Regions from separate parts of the Dactylosporangium sp. NPDC000244 genome, predicted to be linked through region 2. Evidence: riboswitches for the same ligand, from Rfam matches in the RefSeq annotation. Region 2 holds a riboswitch; the other holds the start of a gene.
What was found. A riboswitch is a leader RNA that binds a small molecule or an ion and turns the genes downstream of it on or off. The one in region 2 is predicted to bind cyclic di-AMP.
Positions count from the first base shown of each region.

Region 1: another riboswitch for cyclic di-AMP. It lies ahead of ABT369_RS40540 (hypothetical protein); the one in region 2 lies ahead of ABT369_RS19715 (coiled-coil domain-containing protein).

Region 1 covers NZ_JBEPEH010000035.1:13,979-21,410, reverse strand. The annotation lists gene ABT369_RS40550 (FAD-dependent monooxygenase) at 1-574, shown strand, start outside; gene ABT369_RS40545 (diguanylate cyclase domain-containing protein) at 655-2,199, shown strand; cyclic di-AMP (ydaO/yuaA leader) riboswitch at 2,274-2,413, shown strand; gene ABT369_RS40540 (hypothetical protein) at 2,656-3,300, shown strand; gene ABT369_RS40535 (hypothetical protein) at 3,306-4,217, opposite strand; gene ABT369_RS40530 (SigE family RNA polymerase sigma factor) at 4,214-4,732, opposite strand; gene ABT369_RS40525 (polyprenyl synthetase family protein) at 4,981-6,081, opposite strand; gene dnaG (DNA primase) at 6,637-7,432, shown strand, end outside.
Region 2 covers NZ_JBEPEH010000013.1:47,288-54,719, forward strand. The annotation lists gene ABT369_RS19700 (trypsin-like peptidase domain-containing protein) at 1-1,458, opposite strand, end outside; gene ABT369_RS19705 (trypco2 family protein) at 1,466-1,807, opposite strand; gene ABT369_RS19710 (glycoside hydrolase family 19 protein) at 2,570-3,685, opposite strand; cyclic di-AMP (ydaO/yuaA leader) riboswitch at 3,934-4,084, shown strand; gene ABT369_RS19715 (coiled-coil domain-containing protein) at 4,094-5,116, shown strand; gene ABT369_RS19720 (exopolyphosphatase) at 5,189-6,151, shown strand; gene ABT369_RS19725 (App1 family protein phosphatidate phosphatase) at 6,148-7,209, opposite strand; gene ABT369_RS19730 (hypothetical protein) at 7,378-7,432, shown strand, end outside.

The DNA of each region.
Region 1 (7,432 bases), on a different contig from region 2:
GATGCCGGGCCGCGTCGTCAGCGTCAAGACCGACAAGGGCTCGGAAACGGTGAAGGTGACGCTGCTGTACGGCGGCCCGATGCCCTCCCGCGACCGCGCCGAGCGCCTGAGCGCCATCGAGACCGCGTTTCAGGGCTCGGGCTGGGTCGTGCCGCGGCTGCTCGAGCTGATGCGGGCCGCTCCGGACCTGTACGTGGCCCCGAACGCCCAGGTCAGGATGCCCGGCTGGACGGCCGGTCGGGTCGCGCTGGTGGGCGACGCCGGCTACGCGCCCTCCTCGCTGACGGGCCAGGGCACCGGCATGGCGCTCGTGGGGGCGTACGTGCTCGCGGCGAATCTGCACGATCTGCCCGCATATGACCGTCAGATGCGCGGCTTCGTCGACGCCAACCACAAGGCCGCGCTCGCCCCGGCCCGCGGCTTCGCGCCGAAGTCCGAGCTGGCCGTGAAGCTGCAGAACCTGAGCATCCGCATGCTGCCGTACCTGCCGGGCAAAGGCCTGATGATCGCCGCGATGACCCGCGAGGCCCGGCGCGCCGCGGGGGCTCTGCGACTGCCCGCGGCAATCTCGTGACGCCGAAAGGGTTTACTTCAGATCCGGTTTGATGCGTCGATGTAAGGATGCAAGGTCGGCCGGATGCGGGTAGGCGAGCGATGCGTGATCGAGACGCGGCGATGGACGCGATCCGCTCGGTGTACCGCATCACGGGCCGCATCAACACCGGCACCACGCTGGCCGAGACCCTGCAGCTCATCGTGGACGCCGTCGTCGACGGGACCGGGTTCGCCGTCGCCGTGGTCAACTACCTGCACCCGGAGGGCGAGTACGAGGCGATCGCGCTGGCCGGCTCGGAGGAGGCGCGCGCGACGCTGCTCGGGACGCGGTACCCGGCGGCGGAGCTCGACGAGTACCTCGGGCGCACGGAGGCGTGGGGGCAGCTGCGGTACCTCCCGCACGAGCGGCACAGCGATCACATCCACTCCTGGGTGCCCGACGCCGCGCCCGGCTTCGAGGACGTGCCCGAGGAGGAGCGCTGGCACCCGCTCGACGCCCTGTTCGCCCCGCTGCGGGCGCCCGACGGCGAGCTGGTCGGCATCCTCGGCGTCGACCTGCCCACCGACGGCCGACGGCCCGGGCCGCCGCAGCGCGAGCTGCTGGAGATGCTCGCCGCGCAGGCCGGCATCGCGATCAACAACGCCAATCTGGTCGAGGCCCTGCAGCGGGAGCGCCGTCACCTCGCCGCCAGTGAGGAGGCCTTCCGGCTGGCCTTCACGGGCGCTGGTACGGGCATGTGCATGCTCGGCCTCGACGGCGCCACCCAGGCCCGGATGACCCGCGTCAACCCCGCCCTGTGCGAGCTGCTCGGCCGCACCGAGGCGGAGCTGCTCGAGCTGCGCATCGCCGACCTCATGCACCCGGACGACCTCGACCTGGCCCGGCTCGCCTTCGCCGTCGCGACCACGGGCAAGGGCACCCAGGTGCGCGACTACGAGATCCGCTGCGTGCGCGGCGACGGCACGGTGATCTGGGTCGCCACGACGCTGTCCATCGTGGCCGGTCCGCCCGCCTTCGGCATCCTGCAGGTCCAGGACATCACCGAGCGCAAGGCGGCCGAGGCCGACCTGGTACGCCGGGCGTCCCGGGACCCGCTCACGGGCCTGGCCAACCGCGACGCGCTGGCCGCGCCGCTCGCCGCCGCGGTCCGCCGGGCCCGGTCCGGGCACGGTGTCGGGGCGCTGCTCTTCTGCGACCTCGACGACTTCAAGACGGTCAACGACACGCTCGGTCACGACGCCGGGGACGCGGTGCTCGTCGCCGTGGCCCAGCGGCTGTGCGCGCTCGTCCGGCCCGGCGACACCGTGGCCCGCCTCGGCGGCGACGAGTTCGTGGTGCTCGCCACCGACCTGCCCGGCACCGACGCGGCCGGCCTGGCCGCGCTCGTCGACCGGGTCGAGCGGGCCGTCTCGGCGCCGGTGGTGCACGACGGGCACGTGCTGCGGGTGCGGGTCAGCGTCGGGGCGGCCGTGATCGATGACACGGTGCTCGATGCCGGGGCCGCCCTGCGCCTGGCGGATCGGGCGATGTACCAGGTCAAGGGCGCTCGGCACGGGCGCGGGATGACCGATCGTGTGACAGCGCACGGTGAGCGTTCCGGTGCGCCGGGTGGGATCCCGTTGCTGTGGCTGGCCGAGTCCTGAAGTCCCCGTTACTGTCGGGTGGTCTGCCACGGGCGACGCGCCCCGAAAATGCGGGGCCACCGGGCAGGCGCCGTCGAGTCGCGACGCTCACTTCGGTGTCGCGAGCCGGGGACCCATCGCAGTCCTTGGGGTGTATCCGTGACCGAGTCACGGTAGGGCGAATCCTCCCGTCCGAACCCGTCAGCTAACCCGGTAGGCGGCACCGGAAGGAGAACTTCTCGTGCTCGTCGACGCCCTGTGTCGTCTTTCCCTCGGACGGGTGATCGCCAGGACCTGACCTGGCCCGTGTCCACCCGCTGACCGTTCGCCTCGCCGCCGCGCGATCCCTTTCGCACCACGGGATCGTGCCGATGGCGTGCGCCCGCATCCGTCTGAGGAATGATCTTGCTGAAACCTTTACCGCGCCAATTCCAGCCGCGCCACCGCCGATCACTGCTGGCCGTCAAGCCCGTGGCCGTGTCCGCCGTCGTCCTGTCCGCCACCCTGCTCGCGTCCGGCTCGGCCGGCCACTCCGCCTCCGCCGGCGCGCCACGCCCGCCGGTCGCCGCGCCCGCCGCACCCGCGCCGCTGTACACCGAGGACACCTCGCTCGTGCTGTCCTCGCTCGACGGGCAGGCCGCACTCTCCGACGCGCCCGCCCCCGTCCCCCCGCCCCCGCCCGCCCTGCCGCGGCCGGTCGCCGGGCTGAACCAGACCCAGATGAACAACGCGGCCGCGATCGTCCGGCAGGGCCGCGCCCAGGGCGTGCCCGAGAAGGGGCTCGTCGTGGCGGTCGCCACCGCGATGCAGGAGAGCGACCTCTACAACGTCGCCAGCCCGGCCGTCCCGTCCTCGATGAAGCTGCCGCACGACGCCGTCTCGACCGACCACGACTCGGTCGGGCTGTTCCAGCAGCGCGCGAGCCAGGGCTGGGGCAGCGTGCCCGAGCTCATGAACCCGGCGCACTCGGCCGCGCTGTTCTACTCGGCGCTCGCCCGGGTGTCGGGCTGGCAGAGCATGAGCGTCACGGCCGCGGCCCAGGCGGTGCAGCGCTCCGCGTACCCGGGGGCGTACCAGAAGCACGCCGGCCGGGCCGCGGAGGTCGTCGCCGCGATCGCCTGAGCCGCTCAGCGAACGGGATCGATGGTCCACTCGTCCTCGTGGTCGGCCAGGTGTACCGTGCCGGCGGTTCCGCCCGGCGTCAACGTGACCTCGATGCCGGGCCGGGGCCGGCCCTCGGGCGGCGGCACGTACGCGTAGCGGTTGAGGACCAGCACCGTGGCCCACCGCTGCCGGGTGCGGTCGAAGACCCGGTCCATGCCGATCAGCGCCATGCCGGCCGGCGTGTCCGTGACGTATCCCGGCACGGGCACCGGCCGGCGCGCGTTCGTGACGAGCTGTTCGGCGACGTGGCGCCACACGGCCCGGTCCTGCGCCGCCGAGCCGGGCGTGATCCCCTCCACGCTGGCGTACGCGTCCGGCGCCCACTGCCACAGCAGCCCGCTGCGCTGGGGGTGGGCCTGTTCGCTGTACCACTGCGCCGGACGCCCGCCGAGGGAGTCCGCGGGTTCGAGGAGCATCGCCGGCTCGTCCGCCTTCGTGGCCGGGTCGAGGAAGCGCGGCACGAACCCGGGCGCGTAGAGCGAGATCGTGAAGTCGGTGGTCGCGGGCTGGTCGGCGTACCGCTCGGACTGCCGCGCCGCCCACAGCGACGGGTTCGGGTCGGCCGCGACCCCGTCCGGCAGCCAGCCCGGCCGCAGCCGCAGGACCAGCACCGGATCGAACCCGCCGACCCCGGCCCCCGCGTCTGACGCGTCCGCCGCCCCGGACGCGCCGGGCACCGGCTCGCCCCCCGGCCACCCCGGCAGCGCGACGGCCGCCCCGGCGACCAGCGCCAGCACCGCCGCGGCCACCGCCCCGCTCGCGGCCCGCCGCCGGCGCCGCCCATCGGTCACCACCCGCCCCAGGTCGACGCGCGAGGCCGGGGCCGCGCCGCCGTCGCGCATGAGGACCCGCAGGCCCTCCTCCCAGTCGTTCACCGTGCCCTCCCCGCGTGCTCGGTGGTGTCCTCGAGCAGCCGCCGCATCGTGGCGAGCGCCGCCGAGGTCTGACTCTTGACCGTGCCGGGCGCGCAGCGCATTGCCAGCGCCGTCTGCTCGACGGACATGTCATAAAAGAACCGCAGCACCAGTACCGCCCGCTGCCGGTCGGGCAGCCGCGCCATCGCCTGCCGCAGCTCGAGCCCGGCGGGGATGCCCTGCAGTGCGACGTCCTCGGCGGGCCGCTCCGGCACCCGGTCCACGAGCGACACGCGCGCGGACCAGCCGCGCCGCCGCTCGTCGATGAACCGGTGCACCAGGACTGTGCGCACGTACGCGTCGATGTTCTCGGCCCGCCGGACCCTCCGCCAGCGCACGTAGACGTCGGTCAGCGCGCGCTGCACGATGTCGTCCCCGCGCGTCCAGTCGCCGCAGAGCAGGTACGCCGCCCGCCGCAGCCCGGGCAGCCGCACCCGCACGAACTCGTGAAACTCTTGCTCGACGGCATTCGCCATGGTCGCTGCCTCCCCGCTTCACCCCTTAGGCGTACGCGGGCCTCGCCCCGGTTCGCCGGAACCGAAGATTCCGTGTGCCAGGTGTTTTGTTGCGGCGGGCCGGCGGGTCTCAGCAGGCAGCGGCGGTCGCGTTCAGCGCGCAGCGGCGGTTGCGCTCCGGCGCGCAGCGGCGGTTGCGCTCGGCGCCGAGTGGCGGTTGCGCTCGGCGCCGAGCGGCGGTTGCGCTCGGTGTGGAGTCGCAGTCGGGCTCAGCGTGGGGTGGCGGTCGCGCGGCGGGCCAGCGCGACGAGCTCGGCGACGGCCGTGGGGGAGGGTGACGCGAGGTCGAGCGCGAGCAGCGCCTGGGAGAGCAGCTCCTCGGCCTGACGCCGGCACCAGTCGCGGGCGCCCGACTGCTCGATCGTCTTCGCGGCGCGCTCCACGTCCGCGTCGCTGAGCCGGGCCCGGCCCTCGAAGAGCGCGGCCAGCTCGTCGGCCCCGGCCGCGATCGCCGCGGCCACCGGCAGCGACCGCCGCCGCCGGCGCAGGTCGGGCCCGATGCCGCCGCGCTCGCCCCAGATGCCCAGGAGGTCCTCGGTGAACTGCACCGCGAGGCCCAGCCGCACGCCGAACAGCCGCAGCCGCTCCACCTGCGCCGGGTCCCCGCCGCCGGCCACCGCGCCGAGGGCACAGGCGGCGCCGAACAGCGCACCGGTGCGCTGCTCGACCATGGCCAGGCAGTCGCGCAGGAGATCGGTCCGCTCCTCGCCGCCGCCCACCGGGGCCGGCTGCGTGCGGGCCAGGGGCGGGGTGTCGCGAAGGGCCAGGGAGGCGTGCTGCCCGTGCAGGAGCTCCTGCACCGCATCGCCGAGGATGCGCAGCATGGCCCGGTCGGGTCCGGGGCGGCCGGGGCGCTGGCGGGGGCGGGCGGGGCTGCTGTGGGTCGGGTCGCCGGTGGCGATCACGTCGAAGGCCAGGGCCAGCAGGGCCTCGCCGCCGAGGGAGGCGGGCTCGGCGCCGACCACGCTCCAGGCGGTGCCGTCGGGGTGCTCATCCACCAGGTCGCGGCGGATCGCGGACCAGTGGTGCATGAGCTCGACGGCGACCGCCGAGGGCACCGCGTCGTGGGGGTCGCCGCCGACCGCGTCCGCGCATACCAGGGTCACGGCGCTGCGAATCGAGGCGGCGGGGGCGTCCTCGCCGCCCCAGGTGCGGTGGTGCCAGCCCAGCTGCAGCTCGGCGACCTCCCGGGACGGCTCGGGCAGGCGCCCGATCGCCGTTCGCAGGGGCGGGTCGACCAGCCGGCCGGCCCAGCGCAGGACGTCGTCCGTGGTCCGCAGCACGATGACCACCGCGGTCGCACCACCCATCGCCAAAGAGGGAGCACGCAGCAGGTGCTCGAGATCGGGTTGTGCCGATGCGAGCTGCCGGCGCCCGTGAACCTGGTCAAGTATGCCGGGGTGGCCCGGCGCGCATGCCGGATTCCGCAATGGAGGGGCCGTGTGGCGAAGACCGCAGTCGCCCGTACGGTGCGTGTCGCGCCGAAATCCGCGTGTCGCCCGCCGGAGCGTGTCCCGGCCCCGCGGAGCCGCCGGTCCGCGCGTCGGCCGCTGAAGCGTGTGCCGGCCTCGGGGAGCCGTGATCCGCGTGTCGCCCGTCGTGGCCTGCGCGGGCCCGCGATCCGCGCGTCGGCCGCTGGAGCGTGTGCAGGCCCCGCGGGCCCGTGGCCGACCGGCGAGCGCGCCGGCTCCACTGTGGAGGGTGGCGGGTCGGAGGCCATAGGGCCTTATTGCCCCGGCCGGTGTCCGGGTGAGGTGCGGGTGAGGCGCCCGGCGAGGCGGTGGCGGCGCGCGAGTCGTAAATTGTCGTAGCCGCGAGGCAGGATGTATGACAGCGCGCAAGCCGGACTGGTGGGGAGGTGGCGGTTGGCCGGCAAGATCAAGGACGAGGACATCGCCCTGGTCCGGGAGCGCACGTCGATCGAGGACGTGATCTCCGAGCACGTCACGCTGCGGTCGGCGGGTGGCGGCAACCTCAAGGGGCTGTGCCCGTTCCACGACGAGAAGACCGCCTCGTTCAACGTCTCACCGACCCGCAACGTGTACTTCTGTCACGGCTGCGGCGCCGGCGGTGACGCGATCAAGTTCCTGATGGACCACGATCATCTCTCGTTCGTGGAGTCCGTCGAGCGGCTGGCGTCCAAGGCCGGGCTGCAGCTGCACTACGTCGAGTCCGGCAGCGCGCCGGTGCGGCCCAGTGGCCAGAAGCACCGGCTGATCGCCGCGCACGCCGAGGCCGCGCGCTTCTACGCCGCGCAGCTCGGCACGCCCGGGGCCCGCAAGGCGCGCGAGTTCCTGGCGCAGCGCGGGTTCAGCAAGGAGGCGGCCGAGCGCTACGGGTGCGGGTTCGCCCCGGAGGGCTGGGACAACCTGGCCAAGCACCTGCGGGTGCAGGGGTTCTCGGCGCAGGAGCTGACCACCGCCGGGCTGTGCCGCGAGGGGCGCTCCGGCGGGCTCATCGACCGGTTCCGGCGACGGCTCGTGTGGCCGATCAAGGACATCTCGGGCGAGGTGATCGGCTTCGGCGCGCGGAAGCTGTTCGACGACGATGACGGGCCGAAATACCTCAACACGCCCGAGACGCCGCTGTACAAGAAGTCGCACGTGCTCTACGGCATCGACCAGGCCAAGCGCGAGATCGCCAAGCAGAGCCGGGTCGTGA
Region 2 (7,432 bases):
AGCGACACGGTCCGCGAGCGCAGGATGCGCTCGGTAAGCCGTCCACGCCGCATCGCCTGGAGCCGGACGACGCATACCCTCCTGCGTGAGCACCGCTCTGGCAAATGCCTGGAGCCCGTCCGGGTCGAAGAATGCGTCGCTGTCGAGATCAACCAGGTTCGGGCTGTCCAAGCTTGTGACACCAAGAGCAGCGGGTAGGCGACCAACCCCAAAGCGGTCATCGACGGCCATTCGCCGCGTCGCAACTGCCACACGCACATTTGGCAGCCGAGCCAAATCATTCAGAAGCTCGATGATCAAGTTTTGGTCAGTGAGGGTATTAGCCTCGTCAAGCGCATCAACGGCCAACATGAACGGCGGGACATCGTCGTCATGGTCCAAGGCATCAATTAAGAGGTCGACGTCCGCTGTGTCGGCGATGCCTATGGCCGCGGCGATCGCGGACACGACGTCGGCGGCAGCAGCCGCGTGGGCATGCACAGCGACGCCACACCAACGGTCTTCCGCCTCGAGCGCCAGCACAGCGCGACCAAGCACGGCGGACTTTCCGACGCCGGGAAGGCCGGTGACAACCATAGGGCGCCCGGGCGGCTGGGCAGCGGTCAACCAACCGGTGACAGCCGCCACCGCCGCGGCGCGACCGCGGAAAAGGTCCGCGCTCAAAACGCGACTACGCTGACCGCGAGCACGAAACGCAAAGTGCTGACGCGTGTCAGCACCAGCAGCGCCACGCATCAGCCATCCCGATCGCTGGATAGCATGACTTTTCAGCTGTGCCGGCGAGGTGCCTGCAGATAGCGGCGCTGGCTGCCTATCGAAATGTTCAGGCAGCGTAACCAAGGCAGTAGGATCGGCGCCAATTAGCTCGGCGAAGCTGGGGATATTGAGCAGAGCCGCGACCGGGACAGCTTCGAGACGCGACGACTGGAACCCGGTCGGGTCGTCGGTGAGCACGCCAAGGATCTGGCTACCGTCGTCGGTGAGCACAGCGGCACCGGACATGCCCGCCCAAGGCGAGTCGGCTCGGGTTCGCTCGTGAGGTAATGCGCTGGTCACGTTGACCGCATACCGACCGATCCGGCGCCCGGTGGCGGGCATGATGAACCCTTCAATGTGCTCCTCGACGCGCATGCCGTCGCTGGTCTTCTGCACCCTGGGATAGCCGATGGCGGTGCATCCCACTCTGCGCGCGCCGGAGAGTGTGGCCCAGCATGTGCCGATGCCGTTCCAGGGCTGGGCGGGCACCCGCACCAGCGCCGCGTCGAGGATCTTGTCGCGCCAGACGACGGTGGCCGACAGCTCCTCGTTGCCGGCGACGACACACACGTCGGTGTCGTCGGCGACGACGTGTGCTGCGGTCAGAACGAGGTCAACGGTCACGGCGTAGCCGGAGCCGCGCCCCGTGCTGGTGCCAGTGCGCAGGACCTCGACCACACGGGAGTGGACGTCGTGGACCATACGCCGTTCAGTCGTCGCTCAACTTGAGCTTGTTACCACTATCGCTGAGCTCTGGCTTTAGAACGAGCTTGACGACATGCGTCGCGCTAGTCGCGTGATCCATGCCGCCGCCAACGGTGATGACGCTCCACAGGCCGGCCTTAGCCTCGCCCTTGCGGGTGTTGGTGACGACCACCTGCAGCTGTAGCTCGACACTCTCGCAGGTGAAGGACAGGTCGTCACCCTGCGCACGGTCGATCGCCTCCTTGAGCTGCTCCCGCAAGCTCTCCAACGCGTCAGCCAGCAGCAGGTCACCGCGCATCAGGCCACTTTGGGCCAACTCCTCGGCAGAATCCACATCGACCTTCATACCTTGTCCACGCTCGGACGGCAGCAGCCGTTCGTACGACCCAATCACAGGCTGGCGGCGTGTATGCCGCACGGGATCCGACTGGAAGCGCAGGCTACGAACAGACAAGACCGCACAGGTCATCGTCGCCGAGCCTGCCGCCACGCAGAACCTACGCCGCGGCCCCTTCGAGCTCGCCATCGACGCGCCGCCCGCGCTGCGGATCGGCCCAGCATCCATCGCGATCTCAGCGACACCGATCTCGGCGTGTGTTCCCGCACCGAGCTCACGCTACAGCTGGTTCGAGAGCGCCCCACGCGTGCCGAAGACTGAATTCATACCGGGCGCACGCCATTGAGCGCTTTCCGTGCGCCCGGAAGGTCTCGCTGCTGTCAGGCGCCACAGCCAATCCAGCCCGCGAGACTCACCGGCGCATCGGTCGGTACGGAAGGCTCCTGAAATACCGATGATGCACGCGATGGGAGCGACGAATAGCCACTCGAACAGCCGAGCAACCTAGGAGCAATTCGAGTCCACAGTGGATAGTCAAGCCACCGGTTTGTGCAGGTAATCGCAGTAGGATTCGGCGCGAAGCCGTGATTCCCGACGATTAAAAGTCCGCAGCTCTGCCATTGAGCTAGCAGCCCGCGCCCAACAGGGTACCCTGCCCGCCCCCTCGACTTCGCGCGCGTTTCCCGAGCGGCGCGCCCGGGCGCGAAAACGCCCGGCGGCGGCCTCCCACACCCCATGGGAGGGCCGCCGCCGGGTTCGGAGGGAGAAAGATCAGCAGGACAGCGAGCCGGCCCCGGTTCCCACGCCCAGGATCGACACGAAGCGCTGGTACGCCGCCACGCGGCTCTGGACCTGCGCCGGGTTGCGGCCGCCGCACTCCAGGCTGCCGTTGATGCTCCGGATCGTCTCGCCGAAGCCGGCTCCGTTGACCATCGCGTTGTGCGGGGTCATGGTGCCGGGGCCGCTCTGGGTGTTCCAGTACCAGAGGGCGGTCTTCCAGGCGACGGCGGAATCGGTCTGCACGAGGTTCGGGTTGTGCAGCAGGTCGATGCCGAGCGCGTCGCCCGCGGCCTTGTAGTTGAAGTTCCACGACAGCTGGATCGGGCCGCGGCCGTAGTACGCCGACTGGCCGGCCGGGCAGCCGTAGGACTGGCTCGTGTCGCAGTAGTGCGAGTAGTTCGCGGTGTTCTGCTCCACGACGTACACCAGGCCGCCGGTCTCGTGGTTCACGTTGGCCAGGAACGCGGCCGCCTCCTGCTTGCGCACGGCGTCCGAGCCGGTCTTCGCGAAGCCGGGGTACGCCGACAGCGCCGCCACCAGGCCCGAGTAGGTGTAGAAGGAGTTCCGGCCCGGGAACATCTGGTTGAACTGGGCCTCGCTGACCACGAAGGAGCCGTTGGAGGGAGGCGGAGTCGTGCCGCCGCCACCGCCGCCGGTGCCCGAGCAGGTGTACGGGTCCCAGAACCAGGTGCTGATCACGGGGCTGTAGCCGGGGTTGTCGTGCTCGGCGATGTAGAACTTGCCGTCCGTGAACTTCACGATGTCGCCGGTCACGTAGTTGCGGCCCTGCACCCAGGCCGGGAAGCTGCAGCCGCCGGCCGAGCCGGTCTGGGGCGGCTTGGTCGTCGGCGTGCCGCCGCCGGCGCCGCACGAGCCCTGGTCCTGCCACACCCCGGTGGTCCCGGGCGGCGCCTCGTTCTGCGTCCACCACTTGGCGAGGTAGTTGTGGCCGTTGCGGGAGACCGTCGCGCCTCCGGTGTAGACCGCCGAGGACTGCCACGCGGGGCTGCACGACGCGGCCGAGGCGGGCAGCATGTTGAACACCGCGACCACCCCGCCCGCGATGGTCACCGCGGCGAGCATCGCCAGCAGGCGCACTCTCGACACCGTTGATCACTCCTTCTGAACCAGCCGATTGACCAGCCCATATGACCAGGCACTTCGGCTCGGAGGAGCGAACGTCATCTTTTTATGAAGAATATTTACGGTTGCCTTGAGGCCCGGCCACCGCGAGTGATCTGCGTCACTTATCGCTGGTCATAAAGATCTCCGCACAAACGGTGCGGTGCGCAAAAGAAGCGCCCTGGGTACAGTGACCCACGGTCACGTCCAGCAGGCGCCGCCCCCGGCGCCGGGCGGGGCTGCCGCCCAATCGCCGCACGTGGCGAGCCGGGGACCCACCGTTACGTTGGGGTGAGTCCGCCCTTCCTCCGATCGGAGGGGCGGTAGGGATCGTTCCGTCCCGAACCCGTCAGCTAACTCGGTCGGCGGCCGACGGAAGGAACAACGAACCAGATGTCATCGCGACATCCCTACCGGCGCATGATCGTCGCGCTGCTGGCGGCTCTGGTAGTCGGGGGGCTCGCCGCCACGCCCGCCGCGGCCGAGCCCGGCGGCGACACCGGCGACGAGGGGGCCAGCGCGAACCCGACCCTCGGGTCCGTGCTCGAGGACAGCACCCGCGCGTGGTCCGAGGCGAAGGAGAAGTTCGACGCCTCCGTCAAGCGGCAGGGCGAGCTCACCGCGCAGCTGCAGGCGACCGAGGCCCAGCTGGCCACGGTCCAGGAGCAGGTGGCCGCCATCGCCGTCGCGGCCTACCGCACCGGCCCGCTGACGACGTTCGCCGCGCTGATGGACGCCGGCACCCCTGACAGCTTCGCCGAGCGGGCCGACACCATCAACCAGATCGCCCACCACAACGACAACCTGCTGCACGAGCTCAAGGGGCTCAAGGAGAGCCAGGCCGCGCAGAAGAAGGCGCTCGAGGACGAGGTCGCCGCGCAGCAGCAGCAGGTGCAGACGATGGAGCAGAAGAAGAAGGACGCGGAGACCGCCCTGAAGCTGGCCGGCGGGCCGAGCAAGGGCTTCGTCACCGCCAACCTGCCGAGCGCCGACCCGGTGCCGCGCACGTCCAGCGGCGGCCTGCCGAAGGAGTCGTGCAGCGTCAAGGACCCCACGACCACCGGCTGCATCACCCCGCGCATGCTCCACGCGATGCAGGAGGCGCAGAAGGACGGCTTCAAGCGGTTCGTCGCGTGCTTCCGCCCGAGCGGGCCGTACGAGCACCCCAAGGGCCGGGCCTGCGACTTCTCGGTCCAGACGAAGAGCGGATTCGGTGGCGTGGCCTCCGGTGACGACTTCGTCTACGGCAGCACGCTGGCCGCGTACTTTGTGAAGAACGCGAACCAGCTCGGCGTCATGTACGTCATCTGGTTCAAGGAGATCTGGACCCCGGCCGTGGGCTGGCACCATTACAGCGGCGTCGCCGGCGATCCCTCCAGTGACCACACGAATCACGTGCACCTGTCGATCCTGTAATCCTCAGACGCGCGACCGGCCGGCCGATGGGGCAACCGTCGACCGGCCGTTTCCGTCGCAGGGGGAATAGCAGTGAAGTACCGTCTCGTGACCCGCAGCGACTTCGACGGACTGGTCTGCGCGGTCCTGCTGCGGCACCTCGACCTCATCGGCGACATCACGTTCGTGCACCCGAAGGACGTGCAGGACGGCGCGGTGGAGGTCGGGCCGACGGACATCCTCACCAACCTGCCGTACGCCCCCGGCGCCCACCTGGTCTTCGACCACCATCACTCCGAGACCTTGCGCGCCGCCAAACTCCAGCATGGGCAGGCGACCAACCACGTCATCGACGCGGATGCCCCGTCGGCGGCCCGGGTGATCTACGACCACTACGGCGGCGCCGAGCGCTTCCCGCACGTCTCCGACGAGCTCATGGTCGCTGTGGACCGGGCGGACTCCGCGCAGTACGACATCACCGAGATCCTGCAGCCGACCGGCTGGACGCTGCTGAACTTCCTGATGGACAGCCGCACCGGGCTGGGCCGCTTCCGCCAGTTCCGGATCTCCAACTACCAGCTCATGATGCAGCTCATCGACGCGTGCATCGACCACCAGGACGTCGAGGAGATCCTGGCCCTGCCGGACGTGGCCGAGCGGGCCGAGCTGTTCCGGGAGCAGCAGGACCTCTTCGTGGACCAGCTGCGCCGGGTGTCGCACATGCACGGCGACGTGGTCGTGGTCGACCTGCGCGACGAGGAGACGATCTACGCCGGGAACCGCTTCATGGTGTACGCGCTCTTCCCCGAGGCCCGCGTCTCGATCCACGTCATCTGGGGCAAGCAGAAGCTCAACACGGTCTTCGCGGTCGGCAAGTCGATCCTGGACCGCACGTCCCCGACGGACATCGGGTCGGTCATGCTGCGGTACGGCGGCGGCGGCCACCTCGCCGCGGGCACCTGCCAGGTCCCGCACGACCAGTCCGAGCAGGTGCTGCACGACCTGATCGAGAAGGTCGGCGCGCCGATGAGCTCAACGGCGGCGAGAAAGCACTAGAGGATCTCGGTGTCCCGCAGCAGGCGCCACAGGCCGGCACCGTCCGGGGCGCTCAGCCAGCGCCGGTCGTTGGGCGGGAAGCGCCGCGGGCTGCCGGCCACGCCCGGGAACGCGCCGGCCAGCACCGCCTGCGTGGGCGAGAGGTGCCGGATCGCGACCGCGGCGATGCTGTCCGGGTGCTCCGCGGCGAACTCGGCGTAGATCTCCGGGTCATGCTGGCCGTCGTCGCCGACGAGCAGCCACTGGATGTCGGGGAACTCCTGGGCGAGCCGCGACAGCGTGGCCTGCTTGTGCGCCTGGCCGCTGCGGAAGAACCGGTCCGGCTGGGGTCCCCAGTCGGTGAGCAGCAGCGGCCCGGCCGGGTAGAGGTGCCGGGACAGGAACCGCGTGAGGGTCGCCGCCACGTTCCAGGCACCGGTGGACAGGTAGAAGACCGGCGCGCCCGGGTTGGCATTGACCAGCCGCTCGTACAGCACCGCCATCCCCGGTACCGATGCCCGGGCGTGCTCATCGAGCACGAAGGTGTTCCACGCGGCCAGCAGCGGCCGCGGCAGCGTGGTGATCATGACCGTGTCGTCCACGTCGGAGACGATCCCGAAGCGGGTGGCGACGGGGTCGATGATCCGGATCGGCGCCTCGACGGGGGCGCTGTCCTCACACTGCAGCGTCACCGTGCCCCACCCGGGGGCCAGGTCGGCCTCGACCACGAAGTCGACGAACCCGCCCCGGTCGCAGCGCACCTCGCTGGTGCGCCCGCCGACCTCGATGCGCACGAGCGCGTTGCTGACCGACACGGCGGTGAACGAGCGCCAGCCGCGCAGCTTCTTCAGCCGCTTGCCGGGCTTCGGGTCGATGCGGGCCAGCAGCACCCGGCCGAGGACCCGCACCCAGCCCGGCCGGGTGTCGGTCGCGGCCGAGCCGTAGCCGGTGTATGCGGTGACGGCGACCTTCCAGCCCCGCCGGCGCAGCCGCCGCTCCAGGACGCCGTGAAACGCGTCCTCGATGCGCGCCGCCCGGTGCAGCGGCAGCGGCGCGCTGGTCGGAGAGCTGGGGGTCAGGGACACTGTCCCACCCTGCCATACGCCTGCCACCCCTGCACCCGGCTAGCCGATCAACCCAACGTGACCAATAGGCGACGGTGGCATGAAACCGTGAGCCCGAACCGCCGCGGCACTTCTAGCGTGAATGTCATCAGGAACACACTGACAGCGCACAGGAGGTGCGAGATGGCTACCACATTCGAGGCCGTTCGGGCCGAGGCGCTGTTCGCCTCGGATCTGC